2 regions of the Viridibacillus sp. FSL R5-0888 genome follow, and region 2 is predicted to be linked to the other one. Evidence: predicted binding sites of a transcription regulator. Region 2 holds the regulator's gene; the other holds the start of a gene.
The links. Region 2 encodes CtsR, which represses protease genes until heat stress. Its sites were predicted from a motif close to ATGGTCAATAAAGGTCAAACA; they were not measured.

Region 1 (15,378 bases), 3.6 Mb from region 2:
TCGACGCTTAAATGTCGAAATGGTAAGCAGAAATATTGAACGTACACCAGTTATCCTCTACCATGGATATTGAATATAATGAAATGCTTTATACAGATCTAGGAGGAACAGATATGTCAGAAGAGAAAATTTATGATGTAGTTATTATCGGTGCAGGTCCAGCAGGGATGACAGCTGCCGTTTATACTTCACGTGCCAACTTATCTACATTAATGCTAGAACGTGGTATTCCAGGTGGACAAATGGCTAATACAGAAGAAGTTGAAAACTATCCTGGTTTCGATTCTATTTTAGGACCTGAATTATCTACTAAAATGTTTGACCACGCGAAAAAATTCGGTGCTGAATATGCTTATGGCGATGTTACTGAAATTATCGATGGTGAAGAATATAAAACAATTAAAGCAGGCTCAAAAGAATTTAAAACACGTGCCATCATTATTACAACTGGTGCTGAATACAAAAAAATGGGCGTACCTGGTGAAAAAGAACTTGGTGGCCGTGGTGTAAGTTATTGTGCAGTATGTGATGGGGCATTCTTCAAAAATAAAAACCTAGTTGTTGTTGGTGGAGGAGACTCTGCTGTTGAAGAAGGAATTTACTTAACTCGCTTTGCGGAAAAAGTAACAATCGTTCACCGTCGTGATAAATTACGTGCCCAAAAAATCATTCAAGATCGTGCATTTGCTAACGAGAAAATTGATTTTATTTGGAACAACACTGTTAAACAAGTGAATGAAGAGAACGGAAAAGTAGGCAGTGTAACGCTTGTTTCTACTGTGGATGGTACTGAACAAGAATTTGCTGCTGATGGTGTATTCGTATATATTGGCATGTTACCATTAACAAAACCATTTGAGGGTCTAGGAATCTTAAATGAAGCTGGATATATCCCAACAAATGAAGAGATGGAAACAAGTATTCCTGGTATCTTCGCTGCTGGTGACGTACGTGAAAAAACATTACGTCAAATCGTAACTGCAACTGGTGATGGTAGTATCGCAGCTCAAGCGGTTCAACATTATGTTGAAATGTTAAAAGAAAAAATTAGTAATTAATTGCTGATTTTAACGTCTTCTTAACATAGCTGTAACTCATTTGCAATATAATAAGGGTATAGTTGTAAGTGCAATAACCCCCTATTAAGATAGATATATTGGTAAGGCTGTTTCGCGGTAATTTGCCGTTTGAAGCAGCCTCTTTTTTATATATGGAGGCTATATTGTTATTGAAAAGGGACTAGATTAGTGAAATCACTGTCCTTTCGGACATATTTTTGTACGCTAAAGGTGTAACAATGTATAATAATGATTATAAGTTTACAATGATTTGGAGTGTCGTGTGTGCAGAGAATAGCAAATTTGATTGTTAGAAAAGATAACAAAGTTCTTTTACTAAAAAAACCACGACGAGGCTGGTATGTTGCGCCGGGTGGTAAAATAGAGAGTGGGGAGTCTATTTTTACAGCTGCTAACCGGGAATTCAGGGAAGAAACGGGGACAATCCCTTTAAACCCGCATTTAAAAGGTATATATACAATGGTGATAAAAAATGATCAAGATATTGTAAATGAGTGGATGCTCTTTACATTTGTTGCAGATGGCTTAGAAGGTACGCCTTATGAAGATACAGTTGAAGGTGTTCTGGAATGGCATCCAATTGAAAGCTTGAACCATTTACCGATGGCTGAAGGAGATCGTACTAATTTATTGTTTGCCGTAAACGAAAAAGGCATGCAATACGGTACTTTTACTTATACAGAAGATTTTGAACTATTAAATGAAACAATTCAAATTTCAACTGAAGGAGATGGCATCAATGCCTAGCACTCAACCGGTTAACGAATTGATCATTATTACAGGGATGTCTGGAGCAGGAAAAACTGTCGTAATCCAAAGTTTTGAAGACTTAGGTTTTTACTGCATCGATAATTTACCACCTGCATTACTACCAACTTTCTTAACTCTAATGAAAGAATCTAAAAAAGAATTTTCTCGTATCGCAGCTGTGATGGATTTACGAGGTGGTGATTTCTTTTCATCACTAATTGATGCATTAGAACAAATCGAGAAGCAAGATTTAGTTGCGACAAAAATTTTGTTCTTAGATGCAGATAACGAAACATTAGTGAGACGATATAAAGAAACACGCCGCTCACACCCACTTGCTCCTGCTGGTGGATTGCCGTTAGAAGGAATTCATCACGAAAGAGAATTACTTGCTGAAGTGAAACAAAAAGCACAATTTATATATAATACATCAAGTATGAAACCTCGAGAGTTACGCGAGCGAATTATTGCGCAATTTTCAGGTGTAAATTCTCGAAGATTCACAGTCAATGTTATGTCATTCGGCTTTAAGCATGGCCTTCCAATTGACGCAGACTTAGTATTTGATGTGCGTTTTTTACCGAATCCTTATTATGTGGAGAGTTTACGCCCTAAAACAGGATTAGAGAAGGACGTATCATCATATGTTCTAAAATATGATGAAGCACAGACATTAATAAAAAAACTGACGGATTTATTTGAATTTATGTTGCCTCTATATAAAAAAGAGGGTAAAACACAACTCATTATTGCATTTGGTTGCACGGGGGGGCAGCACCGCTCTGTTACATTAGCCGAATATTTTGGTGATTATTTGAATAAAGATGTGCCAACGGTTATTACGCATCGCGATATTGCAAAAAGAAAGGGCTAATTCTATGGGGAAACGAAATACGCGTATCGTCATTCTTGGTGGAGGGACTGGATTATCTACTCTTTTACGAGGTTTGAAAAAGTTCCCTATTGATATAACTGCCATTGTGACGGTAGCGGATGATGGGGGGAGCTCGGGTAGATTAAGAGATGACTACGAAATACCGCCACCAGGCGATGTACGAAATGTCATCGCTGCACTATCTGAAGTCGAACCTCTGGTAGAAGAAATGTTCCAATATCGATTTTCAGCATCTGAAGATTTAAGTGGTCATTCACTAGGTAACTTGATGTTAACCGCATTAACTGAGATTACTGGCGATTTTTCGCATGCAATTCGAGAAATGAGTCGTGTCTTAAATGTGCACGGTAAAGTATTGCCAGCAGCAAATCAAAGAATTACCCTTTTTGCCGAGCTAATTGATGGTACAATTGTAAAAGGTGAATCTAAAATTCCGACATTCAATACAGGCATCAAAAGAATCTTTTTATCGCCTGAGGATGTGAAACCGCTACCAGAATCTGTAAGCGCAATCAAAAAAGCGGATATTATTATTATAGGACCTGGAAGTTTATATACGAGTATTTTACCGAATCTGTTAGTGGATGATATTCAAGAGGCCATTATTAGTGCTAAAGGAAAGAAAGTGTATATATGTAATCTTATGACGCAAGCAGGAGAAACACAAAACTTTGCAGCATCAGACCATGTAAAAGCATTAAACGATCATTTAGGGCAACCTTTTATCGAAACGATATTAATTAATAAAGAAGAGGTACCAGCATCTGTAAGAGCGGCTTATAAAGAAGAAGAAGCAGAGCCAGTTTTTTTTGATGTTGGAGTATTAGAAAAAATGGGTATCCAAGTAGTGAAAAAAGAAATTGCTACAACTCATGATGGCGTTGTACGTCATGAAGCCTCAAAGGTTGCTGAATGGTTAGTAGAGTATGCTCATTCTTTTAACAGTGACATAAAAATGATATAAAATCCGTTGTTTTATATAAATCATGATAGAGAGGGGGGTTAATATGTCATTTGCTTCAGAAACAAAAAAAGAATTAACACAAGTTGAAGCAGGCGATACAGGCTTAAAAGCAGAATTATCTGCCCTCATCAGAATGAATGGCTCTCTGTCATTTGCAAACCGTCAACTTAGTCTTGATATTCAAACTGAAAATGCAGCAATCGCACGAAGAATCTATACAGTAATGAAGAGGTTCTATAGTTATAGAGTGGAGCTTCTTGTGCGAAAGAAAATGCGTTTAAAGAAGAATAATGTTTATATCTGCCGTGTGAGAGAAGGGGCAAAAGAAATTTTAGAGGATTTAGAAATTGTCTCTGGAAACTTTTTGTTCAATCATACAATTGCAGAAGGTTTAGTCGATACAACTAGTAGTAAGCGTTCATATTTAAGAGGCGCATTTTTAGCTGGTGGATCTGTCAATAATCCGGAAACTTCCGCGTATCATTTAGAAGTGTATTCGTTATATAAAGAGCATGGTGAGGCACTGGCTGATTTAATGAATAAATTCGATTTAAATGCAAAAACAATCGAAAGAAAAAAAGGATTTGTCACATACTTAAAAGAAGCTGAGAAAATTTCAGACTTTTTAAGTTTAGTAGGTGCACATCAAGCCATGATGAAATTTGAAGATGTGCGTATTGTACGTGATATGAGAAATAGCGTGAATCGACTTGTGAACTGTGAGACGGCTAATTTAAACAAAACGATTGGAGCAGCTGTTCGTCAAGTAGAAAATATCCGATATATCGATCATAGTATTGGGATTGATCAACTACCTGAGAAGCTTAGAGAGATTGCTCGATTACGTGTGGAGTATCAAGAAGTGACATTAAAAGAACTTGGTGAAATGGTATCAGCAGGTACTGTTAGTAAATCAGGTGTCAATCATCGCCTACGTAAAATTGATGATATTGCTGAATCATTGCGTAGAGGCGAAGTGGTTAAACTTTAATGGAATGAAGACGCACGGATAATGAATATATAAGTAATTATAGGAGGAGTAAAACGAATGGCAGAACAACAAGTAGAAGTAAAACTTAAATCAGGACTACAAGCAAGACAGGCGGCTTTGTTCGTACAAGAAGCAAATCGCTACTCTGCGGATGTATTTTTGACGAAAGATAATAAAAAAGTAAATGCTAAAAGTATTATGGGTATTATGAGTTTGGCTGTTGCAAAAGGATCTAAAGTCATTTTAACTGCAGATGGTGCCGATGAAGCACTTGCATTAAATGGTCTAGTAAAACTAATTCAATCTGAGGATTAAATGAATAAAATATAAAAACCGCTATTCTCATCTTACGAGAATAGCGGTTTTTTAGATGTTTATTTAATTTCGTTACGTTCAAAAATTTGATCGATTAGACCATATTCTTTCGCACGCTCAGCTGTCATGAAGTTATCACGATCTGTGTCTTTTGCTATAACTTCGATTGGTTGACCTGTACGTTCAGATAAAATACTGTTTAGTTTTTCACGAAGGAATAAAATGCGTTTTGCAGCAATTTCAATTTCAGTCGCTTGACCTTGTGCGCCACCAAGTGGTTGGTGAATCATCACTTCAGCATTCGGTAATGCAAAGCGTTTCCCTTTTTCACCAGCGGCAAGTAAGAAAGCACCCATAGATGCAGCCATACCGATACAAATTGTTTGTACATTTGGTTTGATGAATTGCATAGTATCGTAGATTGCCATACCAGCTGTAATGCTACCACCAGGACTGTTAATGTATATAGAGATATCTTTCTCTGGATCTTCAGCTTCTAGGAATAAAAGTTGAGCAACAATAGCGTTTGCAACGTTGTCATCGATAGCGCTACCTAACATAATAATACGGTCTTTCAATAAGCGTGAGTAAATGTCATAAGCACGTTCACCGCGGTTTGTCTGTTCAATAACTGTAGGGATTAAGTTCATAAGAATATCCTCCTCAAAAGGTAAATTCAATTTTCCTGTATAAAAGCAATTTGCTTCTATTGCACCTTTATCATACACATTATGGTCAAGGAAGGTCAAATGATTCGAATCCAATAATCCTATGGTTGAATTGTTTTGGTTTCCTTTGTATAATAGAAAAGTCGCAATTGATGAATTGCCCTCGTAGTGTAATGGATAACACATAAGATTCCGGTTCTTAGGCTGGGGGTTCGATTCCCTCCGAGGGCGTATATAACTGCACTTTAAACATCTATGTCGTTATTTAAATAGCGACATAGATGTTTTTGTATGATGGGCTCCAATAATGATAATATGCCCAAATCAATAGAATAATAAACTGTCATATAGAAATTAAAAGTCGCTTTAATATTGAAAAGCGACTTTTTGTGTCCAATTAATTACTATTTAATATGTCTAGGTTGTTATTTTGTTTTATAAATAGCCATATAAGATTTGCAATTTCTTGGGCTTCTGCAGCATGTTTAGTACCTTTAAAGCTAGTGTTAAAGGGTAATACAATTGCTTCAATTATATAGTATGGGGTAGTTTCTTCTTGTAAAGATTTTATAAGGCAGGTTGTATATTCTTTACCAGCTTGTAAATCATCTTCAATAAGGCCTTCTGAAAATCCAGTTAGCTGTTCTGCTAAATACTCTTTCGTTACATATTTATGTTTGAAATTCTCATGTAAGTACTTTGCTAAATCACAGCCTAAGAAATGTTCACCTCTCTCAATTTGAGCAGGTAAAACGGCATCTAGCTGTTGAATTACGTATTTCACAATCTGTACTGGGTCTAGAGCATCTTCACGTGTAATTTTCCAAATATGCAACATATGTTGTATCATACCAAAAGTTAGGATGGCAGCATCGTAACAGTGCGGCTTTGATTCTTCTCCATAAATATCGACAATTCTTTTTGCGAGCCAATTTAACTCGTTTAGATGAAATCGCATTACTACTTCTTTAAGTTCTGGTTCACCCGAATGGAAAATCGATTCAAAGATAGGGATTAAATTTTGATCACGGTTTATTTGCATCAATACAGCAATTTGCTTAGCTAGTAAGTCTTTATCTTTTGGATCCTGTCCTATAAGCATCTCATGCTTGCGAACATCCGCTTCTTCGCGACCTTTAGCTATTATTGCGATTAAGCATTCGTTTTTTGAAGCAAAATAATTATAAAAAGTGCCTTTAGAAATATGCGATTCATCTAGAATATCTTGGATGGAGGTATTTTGAAAACCTTTTTCCACGAAGAGCTTTTGAGAGGCAACGATAACTTGACGTTTACGATTGTTCATAACATCACCTATTTTTTCAATTAGTGTACTATCATTCTAACTTGGAAACGCTTTAATATCAATGTTTATAAAATGACAAAATTTTTTAGTTGAAAAAGTTGTACCATGAGTATAAAATAAATCAAGTAAACTTCTATATACGAAATATAATGAAAGTAGAGAGGATATAATATGAATAGTAACGCATTACAGAAAAAGCCACCTTACGCAATGATAGTAATCTTGTTTATAGGTGCTTTTGTTTCTTTTCTTAACAACACATTATTAAATGTGGCATTACCAACGATAATGAAGGAGTTTGATGTAGCGGCTTCTCAAGTTCAATGGCTATCAACGGGTTATATGCTTGTCGGAGGTATTCTAGTTCCAGCAAGTGCCTTTTTTATCACTCGATTTAAAAACCGTCATTTATTTATTACATCAATGACATTATTTTCTATAGGTACAGCATTAGCTATATTCGCTCCAGAGTTTTGGGTACTTATTGCAGCTCGTATGATTCAAGCAGCAGGTGCAGCAGTATTAGGACCGTTATTAATGAATGTTATGTTAACAAGTTTCCCAATTGAAAAACGTGGATCTGTTATGGGTATCTTTGGTCTAGTAATGATTTCTGCTCCAGCTATCGGACCAACATTATCAGGCTGGATTGTAGAGCACTATGATTGGCGTATGTTATTTGAAATCATCTTGCCTTTCGCAATTCTTGTATTATTGCTAGCAATCTTTAAACTAGGCAATGTAATGGAAACAAGAAAAGTAAGCCTAGATGTCTTTTCATTGATCTTATCTACTATTGGATTTGGTTCTTTACTTTATGGCTTCAGTTCAGCTGGAGATAAAGGATGGGATAGCCCAATCGTTTACGGTACAATTATTGTCGGTGTCTTAGGTGTTGCTGCATTTGTTATTAGACAGCTGTTCTTAGAACAACCTTTGCTAGATGTTAGAATCTACAAACACCCGATGTTTGCGCTATCTTCAGCGATTTCAATCGTCGTTTCTATGGCAATGTTCTCAGGTATGATTATTACACCAATTTATGTTCAAACAGTTCGTGGTATTTCGCCTTTAGATGCAGGATTATTAATGCTACCAGGTGCACTTGTGATGGGAATTATGTCACCAATTACAGGTAAGTTATTTGATAAATTTGGACCTAAAGCATTGGCTCTTACTGGGTTAACAATTACTACGATTGCAACATACGAGTTAACAAAATTAACTGCCGATACTAGTTATGGTTACTTAATGTTTGCATATACAATTCGTATGTTCGGTATGTCTATGGTTATGATGCCGATTATGACAAATGGCTTAAACCAATTACCAATGAAGATGAATCCACACGGTACTGCCATGAATAATACGCTACAACAAGTTTCTGGCGCAATTGGTTCAGCTGTATTAATCACAATTATGACAAAGCATACAGCTACTCGTGCAAAAGAGATAGGTTTAGAAATGAAAGAAAAAATGGCTTCAGCTGCGCAATCTGGTAATGTACCAAGTGCAACAGAAATTGCTCAAATGAAAGCTCAAGTTGGTCAACAAGCGTTGATTGATGGTATTAACTTCTCATTCTTTGTTGCAATGGGTATTACGATAGTTGCTCTTATCTTAGCGCTATTTGTTAAACGTGTTCCTGTTAATGGAAAATCAATGAACCCAACTGAAAACACTCAAGAACAAAAAGAAGAAGTTAAAGCATAATAAAAGAAAACGCTCAGTCATGACGTAAAGTCATAACTGAGCGTTTTTTTGTTATTGTAGGCGGGAATTTGGAGCGGGGGCAAAAGCATTTAATAACTCTTGCATATCTTTTCCATCTAATTGAGGTACTTGATAATATTTATGTTTGTTTTGATACAGGGATAATTCGTAAGCCATTTCAATACAGTTCGGTACTGAATCGGCTAGTACACGTCTTACCACCGGGTTAGTTGTTTCGAGGGCAGTCGTTACCTTACATGAAGCGAGCTGTTTATGCCCACCTAGTAAGTAACCTGAAATCATTTCGTCATTCAGCTCAGAAGCGTTTGACATTGGCTTTTTTGGTTGAGATGGTTCTAACCCGTAGATGAAATCATGGTTAAGTTTCATCTGATAACTACCAGTCGGGTGAGATGGGTCACGTCCTGTCCTAAATGACTCAACTGTAATATTGTACTCATCTAAGCTGAAATTGTACTGGCGGTCTAAAATATCCAGTAATTCTGGGTCTTGTACGTGTGGACGCAAAAGTACAGCGTGATTAAGCATAGCAACTGTTTCAGATAATGTTTCGTGCATATCTAAAACTTCGTGGCCACCATGGTTCATCATCGCAGACTGTGGTTGATACATATTACCGGATTCAGTTTGTCCAAATTGGTTATTAGTCAATTGTTTGGCCTCCTTAATGAAATAGCGTTTACCGCAACTGTAGTATGGATTTAAAGCAAAACATTATACGATGAAAATGAAACTTCCAAATGTTTGAAGCGTATAATAAGTCGTATGTTTTTTCATAAGGAAGTAAGGGAAGAATAATTAAAAAATGAGGAGGTCTTTCATTTTGAAAAAATTGGTCACACCCTTAATAATAATTGCCGTAATTATTGGTGTTTTAGCGATGATGATTGTGCCACGCTATAACAAGTTAGTGAATGCGGATGAGCAAGTGGATTCGAAGTATGCTCAAATTGAAAATCAATTACAAAGACGTTTAGATTTAATACCTAATTTAGTGAATACAGTTAAAGGATATGCAAATCATGAAAAAGAGATTATGACGGACATTGCTGAATCTCGATCGAAATTAGCTGGGGCGAATACACCACAAGATCAAGCTATCGCAAATGATGAATTGACTGGTGCATTAAATCGATTATTAGTTGTTGTAGAAAAGTATCCTGACTTAAAAGCAGACGCGAATTTCCGTCAATTGATGGATGAACTCTCTGGAACGGAAAATCGTATTGCTGTCGCGCGTGAAGATTATAATGAAGAGGTAAATAGTTATAATAAATTAAGAAGAGCATTTCCAGGGAACCTTATTGCTGGAATGTTCAATTTTGAGAAAAAAGAATATTTTAAAGCAAATCCTAATGCCAAAGATGCTCCAGCAGTAGACTTTGGTGGAAATGATTCAAAATGAAAAAAATCACTCTTGTACTAGGTGTATTATTTACTTTGGGGTTATTTTTTATAACTTCTGCAACGACTCAAGCCGCAAGTTTACCGAAACCTGAGCAGGATGGGTACGTACAGGATTTTGCAAATGTTGTATCAAAAGACACCAAAGAAGAATTGAATGAGCTATCCAAAAATCTAGAGATTGCAACCGGTGCACAAATTTATATTTTAACTGTAGATACTTTAGGTGGTTTGGATGCTGCATCGTATGGTACAAAAATTGTGCGTGCATGGGGAATTGGAAGCAAAGAAAAGAATAATGGCGTGCTTATTTTAGCAAGCTTTGGTGACGCTGAAGGTGATCGGGATTTACATATTACTGTTGGTCAAGGTCTGGAAGGCGCATTACCTGATGCTAAAATTGGACGGATTTTAGATGAATATATGGTACCGAATTTAAAAGCTGGAAATTATGACGCCGCCTTTAGTTCTGCATATAAACTTATATATAATATCGTTGCAGAGGAATATAACTGGGATGGGACAGTAGACAATCCTGTAAAGCCTGAAGAAGAAGGCTTATCGCCAATAACGATTGTTATCATCGTTATCCTTTTTTTAATCGTATATAGTATGTTTTCAAAAGGTGGAGGTGGATCTGGTGGTTCACGAGGTCGCCGAAGAAGTATATATGATTATGGTGGTGGCTGGGGGAGTTTTAATTCCGGTGGTAGTGGTAGATCTAGTGGCAGAAGTTTTGGTGGATTCAACGGTGGTGGAGGCTCATCAGCTGGTGGAGGAGCAGGGCGTAAATGGTAGATGAAATGGTTTCGCAAAATTGCGGAACCATTTTTTGTATATGAGTTTTCGATTGGCATGCTCATCGCATAAACTTTATAATTGAGGTGGGGGTGTTGAGAAATGTCATTTCGCTTTGAGCAATCGCAAACACAAATTCAAAAGCTAGCGCTAACGCAGGAAATGCGGCAATCATTAGATTTACTGCAATATTCCTCTGAAGAATTACACGCTTTTCTACAAGAAAAACAAGTGGAAAATCCCTTTTTAAAAATAAAAGTAAAATCATCAAAGAATCAACAAACTAAAGATTGGGCAGAATGGACAGCGTCAGCAGAATCAGATTCAATTCAAAGTTCTATTATGGATCAGTTATTAAACCAATCCTTATCTCCTGAATGTAAAAAAGCTATCAATTGGTTAATTAATGATTTAGATGATTTTGGCTTCTTAACAAGTACAGATGAAGAATATTCTAAATGGCTAGGTCTGAATATTCCTACTATAAAACAGGCTAGACAATACATATTACAGTGCGAACCAACTGGCATTGGCGCTTGTTCGATGTCGAAATGTTTATTATTACAAGCAGAAAAAGGGCAAATGGATGAGGTCGTTTGCAATATTTTATCCAATTATTACACATTATTTATTGAGAAAAGGTGGCAGGAGTTAGGGCGTATTTCTAACTATTCTTTAAAACAAATCCAACAAGCAGCTGATGCAATTAGTACGTTGAATCCATCACCTATAGACTATTTAAGAACACCTAAAACAGAATATATAATTTCAGAAGCAGACGTTTTTATGGAAAATGGTAAATTGTTAATACGATATTCCAAAGAAGCATTTCCTTCTGTCGAGTTAGATGAAGAGTATGTTAAGCAAATCCAGGGAGATCAAGATTCATTTGCTTATATTAATGGAATGAAGGAACAGGTACGTATTATAGATAAGCAATTATTGCTAAGAAAAGAAACTCTGCGCCTAGTTATTCAAGAAATCGTTAAAAAGCAATCAGCATTTTTTTCAAAAGGCTACGACGCCATTGTTCCTTACACAATGACAGAATTAGCTACAAAGCTAGAGTTACATGAGTCGACGATTAGCAGGACAATTAAAGAAAAATATATTCATACTGCATTGGGTACATTACCATTACGTAGATTTTTTTCACAGCGGTCAACGATGGTCAAGGACGAAGATGTTTCTGTAGATCGTGTCAAAACACAGTTACAACAATTAATTCAAGCTGAAGATAAAACAAAGCCATTATCTGATCAAGCAATAAAAAGTTTGCTCGAGCAACAGGGATGGGTATTATCAAGACGTGTCATAGCGAAGTATCGGGAGCAATTAGGTATACTTGCTTCAACGAAACGAAAAAGGTTTGAGTAATGAGGTGAGTAGATGAACATTAAATATTATAGTCGTCCGGGTTGTGGGCTTTGTGAAGAAGGGATAGAACTATTAAAGATAGTACAAGAAGATGTTCCGTTTACAATAGAAGAAATTAATATTGAAACAGATGATTCATTGCATGAGCGATTTATGTTAATGATACCGGTTGTTGAAAAGAACGGAGAAATTGTTCAATATGGATTGCTCGATTATGTAACTTTATTAGAGGGATTAGCTATTGAAGAGGGGTAGTTACCCTCTTTTTTAGCAAAAAAAGTTGATTTATAATTCACTTTTTAGTTGCGAATTTTGAAAGGCAATTGTATACTATGTGCAGGAAATAAATTTTTTTACCCCAAGTGGGACAAAATTATAACCAGTGGGACAATAATTAACCCACCGCTGATGGAGGACGTAATAATATGTATACATTATCGGAGGCACAATTAAAATTACTACCCGAAATGTCAGACATCCTTCAAATCAGATATCGACTTCTTCAAACGATTCAGATGATGGGTCCGATTGGCCGTAGAGCATTAGCTGAGCAGCTATCAGTTACTGAGCGTGAAGTGCGTAAGGAAACTGATTTGTTAAATGAGCAAGGATTGATATTTACGAGCCGTTTAGGTATGAGTATTTCGGATAGTGGGCAACATGTACTCAGTAAACTAAAATCTCTCGTACATGAATGGTCAGGAATATCATCATTAGAAACTATACTCACAAGACAATTCAAAATTCAAAAAGTAATCATTGTACCGGGCAATAATGATATTGAGCCTTCTGTCAAAACATTAATGGGTACGGAAGCTGCGAATGAGCTAGAACGTCTAGCGAATGGTAAAAAAACTGTAGCTGTCACTGGTGGAAGTACTGTTAGTGCAATTGCTGAAAGTTTAACTCCATCGAATAAATTTTCACAATTACAGTTTATAGCAGCTAGAGGCGGTATTGGTGAAGAAATGCAGTTACAAGCAAACACCATTGCATCTGTATTTGCTAGTAAAACAGGTGGTACTTATCGTACGTTGTATTTACCGGAATATTTAAGTGAAAATGCTTATTCTACAATGATGCAAGAACCTATTGTGAGAGAAATGATGGATCTATATGAACAGACTGATATTGTCATACATGGTATCGGTTCTGCAGAGGAAATGGCTGTTCGCAGAAATTCATCACCTGAAGATTTACAAGCGCTACAAAGTTTTGGAGCAGTCGGTGAAGCTTTTGGTTATTATTTTGATGAAACGGGTAAAGCAGTACATAGAATTCGTACTGTTGGTATCCAGCTGGAACAAGTTCACAAATGCCCGTCTATTTTAGCTGTAGCGGGAGGAACTTCAAAGGCTAAAGCAATTCTTTCGTATATTAAAAACCCTGCAGCGCAAACTATTCTTATTACGGATTTAGGCGCAGCAGAAGAAATGATTAAATTACTTAAGTAATTACAAAAATGGAGGAATAGAACATGACTTTAAAATTAGCTATTAACGGATTTGGACGTATTGGACGATTAGTATTTCGAAATGCGGTACAGCATGAGAATATTGAGGTAGTAGCAGTAAACGATTTAACAGACGCAGCGATGTTAGCTCATTTGTTAAAATATGATTCCGTACACGGTATTTTAGATGCAGAAGTATCTTCTGAAGGCGAATACCTAATTGTTAATGGTAAGAGAGTACGTGTTTATGCTGAAAAAGATCCAGCAGTTTTACCTTGGAAAGAACTTGGAGTCGATATTGTTATCGAGTCTACAGGACATTTTGTTAAAACAGAATTAGCAAGCAAACATCTTGAAGCAGGTGCTAAAAAAGTTATCGTTTCTGCACCGGGTAAAGGTAGTATGCCAACATTTGTTATGGGTGTAAACCATAAAGAATACAATGCTTCAGAGCATAATGTTGTTTCAAATGCATCTTGTACTACAAACTGCTTAGCACCAGTAGCAAAAGTATTAGATGAGAAGTTTGGTATTAAACGTGGAATGATGACTACAATTCACTCATATACAAATGACCAACGCATTTTAGACTTACCACATTCTGATTACCGTCGTGCACGTGCAGCTGGTGAATCAATGATTCCTACAACAACAGGTGCTGCAGTAGCAGTTGCAAAAGTTTTACCTAATTTAAAAGGCAAACTAGACGGTATGGCTGTACGCGTACCAACTCCTAATGTATCTTTAGTTGACTTAGTAGCTGAATTAGACAAATCGGTATCAGTAGAAGAAATTAATGCTGTATTAAAAGAAGCTTCAGAAAACGAACTAAAAGGTATTTTAAATTTCACAGATTTACCACTAGTTTCAATTGATTATAATGGTAATAAAGCATCATCAACAATTGATAGCTTATCAACAATGGTCCTTGAAGATAACCTAGTTAAAGTACTATCTTGGTATGACAATGAGTCAGGATATTCTGCTCGTTGTATCGACTTAGCGCTTTACATGTACGATCAAGGTTTGTAATAGAAAAACCGTAGCCTTTATGAACCCGAGCGTTTATAATGTATTAGGGTAAAAGGAGAAGGGTTTACTCTTCTCCTTCTTTTATTCCTATAAAGAGTAAGCGCTTGCCTACTAGTACTATTGGAATGAATTTTTCGAAGGTATTGTCGAATAGCCTATTGTATTATCAAAAAATTATAAATAAGATGCTTGTTTCACATAGTTGGAAAAGCAATATAAACAATTGGAGGAGGCTCTCTTCATGTATCAGAAGAAGACGATGAATGATGTAGAAGTAAACGGAAAGCGTGTTTTTGTGCGCGTAGATTTTAATGTGCCTATGGAAGATGGTAAAATCACCGACGACACTCGTATTAGAGCAGCACTTCCTACAATTTCTAGCCTAGTTGAAAAAGGTGCTAAAGTAATTTTAGCTAGTCATCTTGGACGTCCAAAAGGTGAAGTGAAAGAAGAGTTACGTCTAACTGCAGTTGGTAAACACCTAGCTGAATTGCTAGGAAAACCTGTTACAAAATTAGACGAATCAATTGGTGAAACGGTAGAAAAAACGGTAGCAGAAATGGAAAATGGTGACGTTGTATTACTTGAAAACGTTCGTTTCCATGCTGGAGA
Region 2 (15,378 bases):
GCAGGTCAAGTTTGTATTTCATTACAACGCATTTTTGTTCATGAATCGATTTACGATGAATTTACAAAAGCGTTCGTGGCAGAAACAGAAAAGTTAAAAGTAGGTGATCCGTTTGATAAATCGACGGATGTCAGCGCAATGATTAATCCGAAAGAAGTAACAAGAATTACAGAGTGGATTGAAGAAGCAAAAGCTCAAGGGGCAATTGTTGCAACTGGCGGAACATTCACTGAACGTACGTTGACACCGACCGTCATGACGAATGTCGAAACAGATATGAAAGTAGTTTGTCAAGAAGTATTTGCACCTATTGTGTCGATTGTTCCATATGAAACATTCGACAAAGCTATTGAGTTATTAAACGCATCTGACCTTGGTTTGAATGCAGGTATTTTCACAAATAAGCTAGACGATGCTATGCGTGCAGTCGATGAAATAGAAGCAGGATCTGTAATTATTAATGATATTCCCACATTCCGTACAGATAATATGCCATATGGTGGCGTGAAAATGAGTGGTTATGGTCGTGAAGGAGTTAAATTTGCAGTTGAAGGTATGACAGAATTGAAATTTATTACAGTAAACAATGGTCTTTAAAATAACTTAATGATTCCTTGTAGAATACGAATGACTCAATCTGGAGAAGCTATAAAATGAAATCTATAATTGTTAGCAGCATTAGTTTACTAAGAAGGTTTTCCTTAGGGAATTTTAAGTTAGTAAACGGTCATTAATGATTTTAGATATTATTTTAATCTGAATTGTAGAAAAACAAACGCATTAACTTTAAAATAACATTAGCGTGAGAAAACAAAATGATCTAGGAGCGTGTTTAGAAAATGACAGAAGCAATTCCAATGAAAGAGTCCCGTACTATACAATCGAAATTAGTCCTGCCTCCGGATACAAATCATATGAATTCTATTTTTGGAGGAAAAGTTTTAGCTTATATTGACGAAATTGCTGCAATTACATCAATGAAACATGCAAAAAGTGCTGTTGTTACAGCTTCTATTGATTCAGTTGATTTCGTATCACCAGCCCATGTAGGTGATGTTTTAGAACTAGAAAGTATAGTGACTTCTACTGGTCGATCTTCTATGGAAGTTTATGTACGTGTAATTTCCCGAGATTTATTAACAGGAGAACAAAAATTAACTACGGAATCTTTTGTAACAATGGTTGCAGTTGATGAAAATGGCAAACCTACTCCTGTGCCAGGTGTGTTCCCTGAAACAGAAGCGGAAAAACGACTATTCGATTCGGGACCTGCACGCCGCGAGCATCGTAAAGCAAAACGATTAATGCCACACTGATAAAAAGCCGTCCTTCATGCATGAAATCATGTATAGAAGGACGGTTTTTTTATTCGAAATGTGAAGTGTCACCAATCATTTTAAAAGTGGCTTGTCCATCACTATCTATTTCTACAACGGTTAAGCTCGTACCGTGTATAAAAGGGGGATCCCAAAGAGAGTTTAATGAATTCCCTTTAAAATAGTTTATAAGTAATTTTTTTACAACGCTATGTGTAACGATTAAGACGTTTCCTTCTAGGTCTGCTTCAATTATACGATTTAAAACTGAAAGAACCCGCTTTTCAACATCGTGGAAACTTTCCCCGGATGTGGGTTTGAACTGATCGGGCTGCTCATAATATGCCACATACTGGGTGGGAAATGAGGATTCAATATTACTTAAAGTCATTCCTTGCCATTCTCCCGCATTAATCTCTCTTAAATCATCGTCTAAAATGGTTGTCACTTCGCGTTCCTTTAAAAGAATTTCTGCTGTTTGTACAGTGCGCCCGCTTGGACTAATATAGGCGGCTGAGAAAGGAGTATTCTTTAATTTTTGAGCTAATTTCTCCGCATCTTGATGTCCTTTTTCTGTTAAAGGGGAGTCAGACCAACCTTGCATCCTCTTTGCTACATTCCACTCTGTTTGTCCATGTCTTGTTATATATAAAGTAACCAAAAAGATCACCCTCTCACGATTATTCTATTAGTTTATCAAAATAACTGAAACCATTTCATTAACTTTTTCGTATGTTAATAAAAGGCAATTATGGGGAGTTGAATAAATGTTGCAACAAATAGACGGTCGACAAGCAGAATTAAAGCTTGAAATGGATAAAAGAGATAAAGTTTTGCGTCGTCAAATTGCGCTTCAAGAACAACTTGAAGAGATAGGAAGACGTTCAGAAAGATATTATAGAAAGTTACAGAAAGAAACAAAGGATGTCGATAAACTAGATCGATTTTCGTTTTTAAATATGTTTAGAACTTGGACAGGCAAGCAGGATGAAATTCGCTTAAAGGAATTGTCGGAAATGGCATCAGCCGAAGCGAAGTGGCGTGAGGCTGAGAAGATGAAAGAGACTTTACAAGCTGATTTAGCAGAGATACAAACAGAACTTTATAACCCTAGATGGAAAAATATTGAAGACAGATGGTCTGCAATTATTAAGGAAAAGGAAGATTTTATTTTCAAAAATAATTTACCAGAGTGTCGTCTATTGGGAGACTTGTATGAAGAAAGAACGTTACTAACGACTTTACGCCGAGAAATTAAAGAAGCAATGAAAGCTGGGGACGTAGCGAAGAGATCACTGCAGTTTGCTTTAAAACGATTAGATAATGCTGAAGGTTATTCTACATGGGATACGTTTTTAGGAGGTGGTTTTATTGCGACTGCTTTAAAACATGGTGAATTAGATGATACCGAAAATGCTATACATAAAGCGCAGGTCGCACTTCAAAATTTCCAAACAGAATTATTAGATGTGAAGGAAATCCAAGCTGGAAATTTACAAGTCGATAGAGGTTCATTTATAACATTTGCAGACTATGTGTTCGATGATATTTTCTCTGAATGGTCTTTGCATTCGCGTATTAAATCATCACAAAGGCACGTAGAACAAACATTGAATCAAGTGATTGCTACTTGTGATGAACTTTGGAAGCGTTTTGAAATGACAGAGGAGAAAGAAACGCAAATTCAGAAAAAAATAGATGCTATTTTAGGGTGAAGTAAACTTAGTAATAGCATGGGATGAAACGTTTAAATGAATAACATTTTGACCAGGTGTTTAGTAATTAAAATACAATATTACTTGCTTTTTCCCTTTTTTTAGGTGTACTATGTTACTAGTACACTGGAACATGTGAGGGATACTTATGGAAAAATGGAAAGGCCTTTTTCAAAGAGAATGGTTATTATATCGTTCTTGGATATGGGGAGTTATATTGGCCACTGTGGTAACAATTTTTCTGATACCGGTAGGACTTATGAAGATGTTCGACTGGGATGGGATGTATGTAGGAATCGCACTTGTGTTGACAGGTTTATGGGTGCTCTTACAGAGTTTTATCGTATTGATCCAATTCTGTATCAGTTTAAATCAAGATGCTAAAAGAATAGACGTCTGGTTACATACACCTGCTACGACGGGGCAAATTATAAGCTCTAAAATTGCTTTTAGTATCCTTTTTGAAATTGTTGTGTTTACCGTGTTGGGTGTATTGGGTATTACTTTGCTAGTAGCTAGCCATATAGCTGAATTAGGAGAGTTAATTTTACTTGGGATCCATCTTCTACTTCTACTCGTTTCAAACTCGTTGTTTATGTTTGTTGTCGTGTTATTGTTATGGATTTTCCATATGAAAATGAGACATTACACAGGGAAATTTACTGGGTTTATTACCGTGGTCGTTGGAATTGTAGCCACTTTACTTTGGTCAAAAATGTTAGAGCTAGCATGGATGGAAAAGTGGCTTTATACGTTTGAAATCAAATCGACTGTAGTTGAGAAAGTGGTACCAAAGATTACTGATATCCCAGGCACACTAGAAATTCAGAATCTTTATTTAGGTTCTATTCTATTTTATGCCATCGTAACAATTCTCTTCTACGTTATAGCGTTAAAGTGGTTCGACCGAGGAGTTGAACAACGATGAGTGTAGATTTTTTGAAGGATAAACCAATTTATCAACAGCTTGTAGATCGTATATGCGGTGATATTATTCGTGGAAGCTTAAAATCGGGAGATCGCCTTCCATCAGTTAGGGAGTATGCTGTTGAAGCCGGGGTTAATGCGAATACAATGCAGCGTGTATACAAGGAGTTGGAGCAAATGGATATTACGGAAACGAAGCGTGGTCAAGGTACATTCGTGACGGAAAACCGTGAGCGACTAGCTGAATTACGCGAAGAGATGAAGCTAGGATTAGTTGAAAGCTTTATTCATAACATGGAGTCATTAGGCTTTACTCAAAGAGAAATGATAGAGGTACTGCAATCAAAGGAACGAGGTGAGTAAGTATAATTACAGTTGATAAAGTCTCAAAAAAATATGGCAAAAAAACTGTATTATCCGATGTTTCTTTTACCATTCCAAAAGGAAAAATTATTGGGTTAGCTGGAGAAAATGGTAGTGGTAAATCTACACTGCTAAAAATCATTGCTGGTTTATTACATCCTACGAGTGGAAGAGTACAGCTAGATGGTAGAAGGTCAAATCGAGGAAGTGCTGAGCACATCGCTTACTTACCTGACTTGGATTTATTTTATCCATACTTTACGGGAGAAGAACTTTTTCGATATTACGACACGCAATTTGTAGACTTCCATTATGACAAAGCTTGTATTGTGGCGCAATTTTTGAATATTTCATTAGATGTAAAATTAAAGAATATGTCAAAGGGTAGTCGTGGGCGTGTGAAGATGGCAGCTACACTAGGGCGAGATGCATCTTATTATTTAATGGATGAACCATTCTCGGGTTTTGACCCACTTGTACGAGAGAATTTGATTAAAGGGCTAATTCAATTTACAGATTCAGAAACACAAACAATTTTTCTTTCGACTCATGAAATTAGGGAAGTTGAGCCTTTGTTGGATAGTATTATCGTTCTTCAAAAAGGAAGGATTGTAGGTCAGGAAGAAATTGAAAACATCCGTGAAATATACAACCAAGATACGATTACATGGTTGAAAAATTTATTGAAGGAAGGTGACAAAGTTGGACAATAAACCAATTGTTGAACTCAAGAATTTATCAAAAACAATTAAAGGTAAGAAGATTATCCATGATTTAAATTTAGCTTTGTATCCCGGTCAAATTACGGGCTTTTTAGGACCAAATGGTGCTGGGAAAACGACAACAATCCGTATGATGGTAGGGCTTATGAAGCCGACGAGCGGTGAGGTTTTCATCGATGGGCAGTCGGTCCAAAATCATTTTGAGGAAGCGATTAGCAAAGTAGGTGTAATCGTAGAAAACCCTGAGATGTATAAATACTTATCGGGCTATAAAAACTTGGAACATTTCGCTCGTATGAATAAAAACGTAACAAAAGAGAGAATTAACGAAGTTATTCGCCAAGTAGGTTTAGAAAATCGTATTCGTGAAAAGGTATCGACGTACTCGTTAGGGATGCGTCAACGTTTAGGTTTAGCACAGGCTTTGCTAAATAAACCGAAGTTTTTAATATTAGATGAACCTACGAATGGCTTGGATCCAGCAGGTATTCGAGAATTCCGTAACTACTTACGTAAAATTGCGGAGGAGGAAGGCGTCGCTGTTTTCGTATCAAGCCACTTACTCTCTGAAATAGAATTAATGTGTGACAGAATTGCAGTTATCCAAAATGGTAAGTTAATTGATATGCGTGAAATGAAAGATGATGAGCAGTCACACTATTATATTGAAACAGAACAAAATGCTAATATCACGACAGTCTTTGCTGATGCGGGTATTGCTTTTGAACAGCATGAAAAGGGATGGCTTGTACAGGCAGAGAAAACACAAATTCCAGCAATAGTGCAGTCGCTTGTTGCAAGTGACATTAATATTTATGCAATAAATCCTTATCATAAAACGTTAGAAGATCAATTCTTAGAAATGACAGGAGGTGGCCAAATTGCTGAAACTAATTCAAAATGAGTGGATGAAGTTATGGCGTAAAAAAGCCACTTGGATTATGTTAATCATGCTCATAGTAATAGTAATTGGTATGGCTGGGTTAAATAAGTGGATATCCTCTAAGTATGGTTCTACGGAGGATTCAACAGGTGGAACAGTGACAATAGAAAATGCTGAAGGAAAAGATGCACCAAAGTTGAGTTGGAAAGAACAGGAAAAGGCTATTGTTGCTGAAAATGACAAAATGCTAAAAGAAGATGGTCTATCTAAAGATGAAAAAGAAGATCTAATCGAGCAAAAAAGTATTTCAGAGTATCGCTTGAAAAATGATATTGCACCTGAAAGTGACATGAGTACGGAAAGTTTTGTGTTAAACTCTAGTGGTATGTTGTCGCTAGTTACAATGTTTGTTGTCGTTATTGCAGCCGGAATTGTGGCAATTGAATTTTCAGAAGGCACAATTAAAATGCTATTAACGAGACCAGTAAAACGTTGGAAAATACTCACTTCTAAGTTCGCGACAGTATTATTATTTGGAATAGTAATGGCAGCAGTCACGTGGATTACTTCCACCATAATTGGTTTTATGTTATTTGATACAAGTGGTGAAAGTTACTTGAAATGGAATGGCAGTGAAGTGGTAGAACAGTCAATTTGGCTACGCTCATTGTATTTATATTTAATTTCATCAGTTAATATATTCGTAACTGCAACATTTGCATTTATGATTGGATCTGTTTTCCGTTCAAATGCATTAGCAATTGGGATTTCAATGTTCCTATGGTTTATGGGAAGTACTATTGTTGTTTTCTTAAGCAAATATGAAATAGTAAAATATTTATTCTTCACATATACGGATTTAACACAATTTGTAAATGGTTATGTGATAGTTGAAGGTACAACAATGGCATTAGCGTTAGCCGTGTTATCTGTTTATGTAATTATTTTCATGGTGATTAGTTATATTGTTTTCACTAAACGAGATATTACAGCGTAATAGAGTGTAGTTAGGGCGGATAAATGATGTCAGAAATGATGTGCATTATAGCAATCATATTAGTTGGAGTTCTCTTTATATTTGGTGGTTTTTATGGAATAAAGAGATTTTATCAATAGTATAAAACAGGCTGTTCACTATGAAACTCATAGCGAACAGCCTGTTTTTATTAATTTAATTGGCTTGTAATTTCAATTAGATGGTCAGATGATGCAGATACTTGAGCAGCTCCTTGGCTCAAATCTTCAAGTAAATGAGAAATACTAGTAATGTCTTTAGTAGTATTTTCATTTTTTTCTTTTATACCTGCAACCGCCTCTGCAATTATGTTAAATGATTGAGAAAGGGTACTTTGCATTTCAACACCTTTAGAGATTTGAACATCGACATCCTTAACTGAACTGGACATATTCTCAATGTTATTTTCAGTGTCTTTAATAAGAAGTGATACATTTCGAACAGCACTCTTCGTTTCCTCAGCTAATTTACGTACTTCATCAGCTACGACAGCGAAGCCTTTACCATGTTCGCCCGCGCGAGCTGCTTCAATCGACGCATTTAATGCAAGCAAATTAGTTTGATCTGCAATGTCTGTTACTAGACGAACAATTTGTGTGATTTCATTAGAAGAAATACGTAGTCTATTCATAGTCTCATCTAATAAAGTGACGCTTGAAGACATTTTGTTCATCAATTTTGTTTGTGCGTCTAATAGCTCTCTGCCACTATCAGATTTTTCTTGAGTAGAAGTTACGAACATTAAGCCTTGTTGAGTTGATTGAGCAATGTCATCTGATTGGCTAGCTAAAGATTGTAGAGAAGCAGTTGTTTCTTGGCTAATAGCACTAAGCTCTTGTGCCGTACTTTGAACTGAGATGACAACTTTTTGTTGCTTTTCATCTGAATTATCCCTAATACGATCTTGTTCATTTTCATAAGCCTCAATAACTAGCTGTTGTTCGAGATTTATTAACTTTGAAAATGCACTAATTGCTAAAGTCGACTCCTTAGTACTGAGTTCTAGATCATTAACAAAATGAATGAAAGATGTAGTTAAAGATTGAAATGAATTGATATACCACTTTGATTGAAGTCCTATGCGAACATGTACTTGTGCAATAATTTTGCGTTGTTCAATGTAAGCATCGTTAATATTACATTCAAACATTTCAGATAGGTGACGTTTTAAAGTTACTTTTAATTTGTTGATTTCAGAATGCTTTTTAATAATTCCTATTAAAGTGTCTGACTGGCTAATAGCCTCATAAAATTTCTCGACCATTTCGTTGATAAGATTTTGAGTTAATGGTTGTAGTTGCTTTAAAATAGCTAAATCTTGCTTAGTTAGATCTAATAATTGAAATTGTTTTTGTATATCATGATGTCTAGTCACATTTAAAGTAACTTGATTCATATAGTGCTCTGTTTGAAAATAGGGTTCTTTTTCTTTTCTAGTTCTTTTCATTGTCCAAATTGACACGTCAATTTCTCCATTCTACTATAAGCGAAGTTTAGTTTATGATGATTCTATTCTACCATTTTTAACGTATCTATAGACATAATATAGATTTCTTTTTATTGAGAATTTAGTAATATTTAATTAATAAATAAGGAATTTTGAAGTTAATATTAGAGGTATAAAGTAATGCGCCGAGTATTTGATGGATCTACTTATAAAAAAGCACCTTTAAAACTGACACAGAGAAGTGAACAAACGATGTCACATATTATTTCACCGTGTTCTTGTAGGTTGTCCATGCTACAATAAAAGAAATGTCTTGAAGAAAAGGATGTATTGGTCAATGGATCGTAAGCGAGGGATGAAATTTGCTTTACCAATTATGGCAGTTGTAGTGGTATCGGCGTTGATGTTATTGAATAAGGATTATACAGACGTTCCTTTGAACTCACGTATAATGATTGCCTTAGGTGCAGCATTATTTTCGGGTGCCATTTCTTTTGTATTATTTGGTTTAAAAGATGCTAAAGACGATGAACTAAAGTAAAACGCAAACTCTCCTTAAATTGTGGAGAGCCTGCGTTTTTTTATGGTTTGAATAAGTCGAACCAACCTTTGTATTTGAACCAAACTAACATAGATATGGCAATAATAAGCATAATAGCTAGAACGATAAAGTAGCTGTAATGCCAATGTAATTCGGGCATATTTTCAAAGTTCATACCGTATACACCAGCTATAAAGGTTAGTGGAATGAAAATAGATGAGATAATGGTCAAGATCATCATAATGCCGTTCATGCGACTGGCATTCATAGACATATGACTATCTCGCATATCAGCAGTAAGCTCACGGTTTGATTCAACCATTTCTGTTAGCTTTATCAAATGGTCATGAATATCGACAAAGTAAGCACGTTCGGATTTGATCAATGTAAAGCGTTCGGAGTTTAAAATACGATATAAAAGGTCGCGCATAGGTAAAATGGTACGTCGAATATGAAGTAAATCACTACGTAAATCAAATACATAGCGCATAGATTTTGTGTTGCTTTGATAATTTAGCTCGTCCTCAATTGTATTTAAATGATCTTCAATGTTGTAGACCATTGGGAAATAGCTATCTACGATTTTATCTATTGCTTGATAAGCGACGAAAATAGCGCCACTTTCCCAATACTGTGGTTGATCATGTATACGTGAACGGACGATATCAAATTCAGGAACTGGCGATTTATGAAAAGTCACAATAAATTTTTCGGAAACGAACATATTGACCTCTTCGGCTTCAAAGGTCTCTTCGTTTAACTTATGCGCAACCAAAAATTGGTAGTCGTCATAATAATCGAGTTTTGGTCGTTGTAATCGCATTAAACAGTCTTCAATAGCTAGTGGGTGAAAGTGAAAGAATGTGTCTAGCAGTAGTTCTTCTTCCACAGTAGGTTCATCAAAATCAACCCAATACCATTCAAAAGGATTATTTCGTAATTCTTCTAGCGGAAAATTAATTTTTAGTTCTTGATTATTAGTAATGCCAAGGGTCCGAATCATAGATCGTCCTCATTTCAACTAGTGTATAACTATCCTCTCATAAACGGTATCGTATTGTCACGGGAAGATGCTGAATGAAACATAAGATAAATAGAAATAAAAAAGAGGGCGCTTATGCATAGCTGCCCTCTTATATATTTTATGGTATTTATTTATCACTTAGGAAAAGGCTTGATAAAAATTGATCTCGATGACTTTTATCGGTTGAGTCTTCGATAGTATTCTGATCTTGATACAGAACATCTGACTCACTTATTGAATTGATGATTTTTATTTTATGCTCAATGGTTTTAGAGCATGAGGAAGTTTTAGATTCGCAATCATTTGAAAATGAATTTTTCAATAAACAATAAGGCATTACAATGAAAATGATTAAGCATAATGCGATGCTACCGATGAATAATAATGCTTTTTTCAAAGGAAAAACTCCTCTCTTACTTTTGTTACTTCAGAGGACGAATCGAAATAAAGAATGTTCCTTTTTTTTATGAGGATATGAAACTAATGGATTTTTTAATCGTATAAATAGAATAAGAAACATATTAATTTATGAAAGTGAGTTGCTCTAAGTGGAATCTAAAGGGTTAAAAGTGATTCTTCACGCAAGTGCATTTTTTGCGCCGTGTTTAGTGCCAATCCTATTCTATATTTTTATTGAAGATAAACAGATTAAGCGTTTGTCCATTCAAGCGCTATTGTTCCAATTTGTTATGTGGGTATTAGTCATTGTATCAGGGATATTTAGTTTTTTATTAATTGGACTTCCGTTCTTAGTAGTCTTTTTGATTATGGGCGTTGTCATTCCAGTAATAGGTATTGTAAAGGCTCTTAATGATACAGAGTGGAATTACCCGATTGTTGGGAAATGGTATTGATTTGAAAAACCGCGATGGCAATTGCTGTCGCGGTTTTTGTTTTGACCGAATATTAGATAAGTGAAACGGGTATCTTGAGAAAGTAGGATGTTTTTCGAGCAACTGTTACGATGGGACGACTAAGATTTACGATCTTCCTTAAAATGAGTGTTTTTAGTACTTCTTCTGCTCACCAGCCTCGACATGGCTCCGAGGTAACTGCCACTTTCTTGAACGAAAACTGAAAAGACATTTTCGATTTGAAGGTATGGGTGCTTCTCGAGGCTAAACAGGTACCTTACACATTTCAATGAGCATTTCAATTGCGTGTTTTTTATTAGGCTGTGTATAATGTAATCAAATATAGTCAAAGATAGTCAAAGTCAGTGATGCAAGCGAGGTGGAATTTGAAATGCGTAATATCTCTGACATAATAGAAGGTTATTTGAAAGAGGTTATCGAATTAGGTGGAGAGGGACATATTGAGATTAAACGGAGTGAAATTGCTGATAAATTTCAATGCGTACCCTCCCAAATTAATTATGTGATAAATACTCGATTTACCGCCGAGCGTGGCTATTTAGTTGAAAGTAAACGTGGCGGTGGAGGATATATAAGAATTTTACGTGTTAAAGCTAGTTCAAAGGCGGATTTAATTGACCAAGTGATTGAGCAAGTGAACGAAGGTGCTTCACAAACTATGACGAATGATTTAATTTTCCGTTTAATTGACGAAGGTGTAATTACGAAAAGAGAAGCTAAAATGATGTTAGCAGCTCTTAATCGTTCTGTGTTACGAATAAATTTACCGGTACGTGATGAGCTTCGCGCGCGTATCCTACAAGCAATGCTACTGACTATAAAATATGACAAGCAATTGTAAAAGAGGTGCGAGGGTATGATTTGTGAAAACTGTAAACAAAGACCGGCCACTATCACGGTGACACAAATGAAGAATGGCAAAAAAACGACAAGGCATTTCTGTGAAGTGTGCAATAAACAACTTGATTCTTTCCATTTGAACCTCGATTTTAATGCCGATCCAATTTCAATGCATAAACTTTTTTCAAATTGGTTTGGTACACCGAGTTGGTCAGTTGCAGCACCAAATGTAAATGAGCAGAAAATGCAGGAACAGGAGAATTGTCCTGAATGCGGCATGACATACCATCAATTTTTGAACGAGGGAAAATTTAATTGCCCTGGTTGTTATGAAACTTTTAAAGAGCAGTTACCTCAGGTATTAAAACGTTTGCATAATGGAGCAGTGGAACACATTGGAAAAGTGCCAGGATCTATTAATGAGCTATATCAATTAAAAAGACAAATCGAGGCAATTCGGTTGGACATGAAAGTGGCCATAGAGGAAGAGCGGTTTGAAGATGCAGCGGCAATGCGGGATAATGTCCGTACTCTTGAAAAAAAGTTACAAGTAGGGGGTGAGTCTCAAGATGAACATTGAGCACTTTTTACACAATCCAACGACCAATTGGATGCAAGAAGAAGGACAATATGGTGATATCGTCATGAGTACTCGCATCAGGTTAGCTCGTAACTTAACAGATTTCCGTTTTCCAAGAGCTTTTTCTGATGAAGAGGCAATGCAAATTGATAAAGCTGTTTCGAATGTATTGATTGATGCAGATGATGAGGAAGAACAACATTTTCAGTTCTCTTATTTTTCATTGCATGACATGCCTGCATTACAGCGTAAAGTATTAGTAGAAAAACATTTAATCAGTCCTCAGCTTGCAGATAAAGAGAGAGTTGGATCGGTTTTGCTGTCAAAAGATGAATCGATTAGCGTAATGATTAATGAAGAGGATCATATTCGTATACAATGTTTACAGCCAGGTCTACAACTAGAAAAAGCTTATAAAAGCGCAGATCAAATTGATCGTCTATTAGAGCATCATTTACCTTATGCTTTTGATGATACATTTGGTTATTTAACAAGTTGCCCTACAAATACAGGAACGGGTTTGAGGGCGTCTATTATGATGCATCTACCTGCATTAACTATGACAAACCAAATTGGTTCTCTCATAAGTACGATGCCACGACTTGGTATGGTTGTGAGAGGAATGTATGGTGAGGGGACGGAATCGGTAGGCAATTATTATCAAATCTCCAATCAGATCACACTTGGTAAATCAGAAAAGGATATTTTATTAGACTTACAAAGTGTAACTGAACAAATTATTCAAAAAGAGACAGAAGCACGTACTGCATTAATAGAACATGCATCAATCGCTTTAGCGGATCGTCTCAATCGTTCATTGGGAACTTTACTATATGCCAGAATTTTAACGAGCGAAGAAGCAGCAAATTGTTTATCTAACGTTCGATTGGGTATATATTTGGGTATAATCCAGAATATACCTATTGCTGTTTTGAACGAATGTATGCTTTATATGCAGCCTGGCTTTTTACAACAACATGCAGGTACTACACTTCAACCAAACGAACGAGATGTGTACCGAGCAAGTTTGTTGCGAGAACGATTGCAATGCAATAGAGAATTAAAAAAAGGTCAATCTGACGAAGAGGGAGAGGATTCTTATGATGTTTAATCGATTTACTCAACGCGCACAAAAGGTGCTTCAATTGGCACAAGAAGAAGCCATTCGTATGAAACATGAATCAATCGGTACAGAGCACATTTTACTTGGCTTAATTCGTGAAGGTGGCGGTATAGCAGCTAAAGCGCTTGAAGCAATTGATATTAGCTCTGAAATGATAGAAGAAGGTATTGAGGAGCTAGTTGGTGTAGGTACAAAAGACGTTGGTCCAATCGTGCATTACACACCTCGTGCAAAGAAAGTAATCGAACTATCTGTCGATGAATCACGTAAACTAGGTCACTCTTATATTGGTACAGAGCACTTATTATTAGCCCTTATTCGTGAAGGAGAAGGCGTAGCAGCTCGTGTTTTAAACAACGCAGGAGTTAGTTTAAATAAAGCGCGCCAACAAGTGTTACAGTTGTTAGGTAGTCATGATCATGCACAAAATGCAAATAGTGCTACACAAGCTGCAAGTACACCAACTTTAGATAGCTTGGCACGTGATTTGACTCAAGTTGCAAGAGATGGCAGCTTAGATCCAGTGATTGGCCGTAGTAAGGAAATTACACGAGTTATTGAGGTGCTATCACGCCGTACTAAAAACAACCCAGTTTTAATCGGGGAACCAGGTGTCGGTAAAACGGCAATTGCAGAAGGCTTAGCTCAACAAATCGTAAACAATGAAGTACCTGAAATTTTACGAGATAAACGTGTTATGACACTTGATATGGGAACAGTCGTGGCGGGTACAAAATACCGTGGTGAATTTGAAGATCGCTTGAAAAAAGTGATGGATGAAATTCGCCAAGCAGGTAATGTTATTCTCTTTATTGATGAACTACACACATTAATTGGCGCAGGTGGAGCAGAAGGTGCTATTGATGCATCGAATATCTTGAAGCCATCTCTAGCGCGTGGGGAATTACAATGTATCGGTGCTACAACATTGGATGAATATCGTAAATACATTGAAAAGGATGCAGCATTGGAGCGCCGTTTCCAACCAATTCAAGTCGATGAACCAACTGTTGAAGAAGCCATACTAATTATTAAAGGTTTACGTGATCGCTACGAAGCGCATCATCGTGTGAAAATTACGGATGAAGCCATTGATGCGGCTGCGAAAATGTCCGATCGTTATATTTCGGATCGTTTCTTACCAGATAAGGCTATTGATTTAATTGATGAAGCGGGATCAAAAGTAAGGTTGCGTTCTTATACAACTCCTCCAAACTTAAAAGAACTTGAGCAAAGACTAGAAGCGATTCGATCAGAGAAAAACGCATCTGTTCAAAGTCAGGAATTTGAAAAAGCGGCTTCGCTTCGCGATACTGAACAAAAATTAAAAGAAGAATTAGAATCTACAAAGAAAACGTGGAAAGAAAAGCAAGGTAAAGAAGAATCCAAAGTAACTGTTAATGACGTGGCCGAAGTAGTTTCTGTGTGGACGGGGATACCGGTATCGAAGTTAGCACAAGAGGAATCTGCTAAATTGCTAAACCTTGAAGAAGAGTTGCACAAACGCCTTGTTGGTCAAACTGAGGCAGTTGAAGCCATCTCTAGAGCAATCCGCCGTGCACGTGCAGGGTTAAAAGATCCGAAGCGTCCAATCGGTTCATTTATTTTCCTTGGACCAACTGGTGTTGGTAAAACAGAACTTGCTCGTGCATTAGCAGAAGTAATGTTTGGTGATGAAGATTCTATGATCCGAGTTGATATGTCTGAGTACATGGAAAAACATTCGACTTCGAGACTTGTTGGCTCACCTCCAGGATATGTAGGATTTGAAGAGGGCGGTCAGTTGACAGAAAAAGTCCGTCGTAAACCATATTCAGTTATTTTACTAGATGAAATTGAAAAGGCACATCCAGATGTTTTCAATATTCTATTACAAGTATTAGAAGATGGTCGTTTAACAGATTCTAAGGGACGCGTAGTAGACTTTAGAAATACAGTTGTTATCATGACATCAAACGTAGGTGCTTCAGAACTTCAATATAGAAAATCACTCGGTTTTAGCTCAGC

Region 1: clpP (ATP-dependent Clp endopeptidase proteolytic subunit ClpP) is a predicted target of CtsR. The motif match lies at 5,726-5,746, and genes of this name have one in related genera.

The regions. Positions count from the first base shown of each region.
Region 1 covers NZ_JBBPAU010000001.1:725,190-740,567, forward strand. The annotation lists gene MKY02_RS03550 (tetratricopeptide repeat protein) at 1-11, shown strand, start outside; gene trxB (thioredoxin-disulfide reductase) at 114-1,058, shown strand; gene MKY02_RS03560 (NUDIX domain-containing protein) at 1,344-1,826, shown strand; gene rapZ (RNase adapter RapZ) at 1,819-2,703, shown strand; gene MKY02_RS03570 (gluconeogenesis factor YvcK family protein) at 2,708-3,688, shown strand; gene whiA (DNA-binding protein WhiA) at 3,732-4,679, shown strand; gene MKY02_RS03580 (HPr family phosphocarrier protein) at 4,737-4,994, shown strand; gene clpP (ATP-dependent Clp endopeptidase proteolytic subunit ClpP) at 5,054-5,644, opposite strand; tRNA gene MKY02_RS03590 (tRNA-Arg) at 5,822-5,893, shown strand; gene MKY02_RS03595 (TetR/AcrR family transcriptional regulator) at 6,060-6,968, opposite strand; gene MKY02_RS03600 (DHA2 family efflux MFS transporter permease subunit) at 7,140-8,681, shown strand; gene MKY02_RS03605 (spore coat protein) at 8,733-9,353, opposite strand; gene MKY02_RS03610 (LemA family protein) at 9,526-10,107, shown strand; gene MKY02_RS03615 (TPM domain-containing protein) at 10,104-10,904, shown strand; gene rpoN (RNA polymerase factor sigma-54) at 11,007-12,281, shown strand; gene MKY02_RS03625 (glutaredoxin family protein) at 12,294-12,536, shown strand; gene MKY02_RS03630 (sugar-binding transcriptional regulator) at 12,707-13,735, shown strand; gene gap (type I glyceraldehyde-3-phosphate dehydrogenase) at 13,759-14,766, shown strand; gene MKY02_RS03640 (phosphoglycerate kinase) at 15,008-15,378, shown strand, end outside.
Region 2 covers NZ_JBBPAU010000001.1:4,309,573-4,324,950, reverse strand. The annotation lists gene MKY02_RS21390 (aldehyde dehydrogenase family protein) at 1-597, shown strand, start outside; gene MKY02_RS21385 (acyl-CoA thioesterase) at 840-1,316, shown strand; gene MKY02_RS21380 (histidine phosphatase family protein) at 1,366-1,977, opposite strand; gene MKY02_RS21375 (hypothetical protein) at 2,084-3,031, shown strand; gene MKY02_RS21370 (hypothetical protein) at 3,180-3,959, shown strand; gene MKY02_RS21365 (GntR family transcriptional regulator) at 3,956-4,321, shown strand; gene MKY02_RS21360 (ABC transporter ATP-binding protein) at 4,324-5,034, shown strand; gene MKY02_RS21355 (ABC transporter ATP-binding protein) at 5,024-5,947, shown strand; gene MKY02_RS21350 (ABC transporter permease subunit) at 5,925-6,923, shown strand; gene MKY02_RS21345 (globin-coupled sensor protein) at 7,093-8,403, opposite strand; gene MKY02_RS21340 (hypothetical protein) at 8,726-8,929, shown strand; gene corA (magnesium/cobalt transporter CorA) at 8,970-9,932, opposite strand; gene MKY02_RS21330 (hypothetical protein) at 10,081-10,350, opposite strand; gene MKY02_RS21325 (DUF4870 domain-containing protein) at 10,502-10,807, shown strand; gene MKY02_RS21320 (CtsR family transcriptional regulator) at 11,199-11,669, shown strand; gene MKY02_RS21315 (nucleotide excision repair protein) at 11,736-12,248, shown strand; gene MKY02_RS21310 (protein arginine kinase) at 12,238-13,359, shown strand; gene MKY02_RS21305 (ATP-dependent Clp protease ATP-binding subunit) at 13,349-15,378, shown strand, end outside.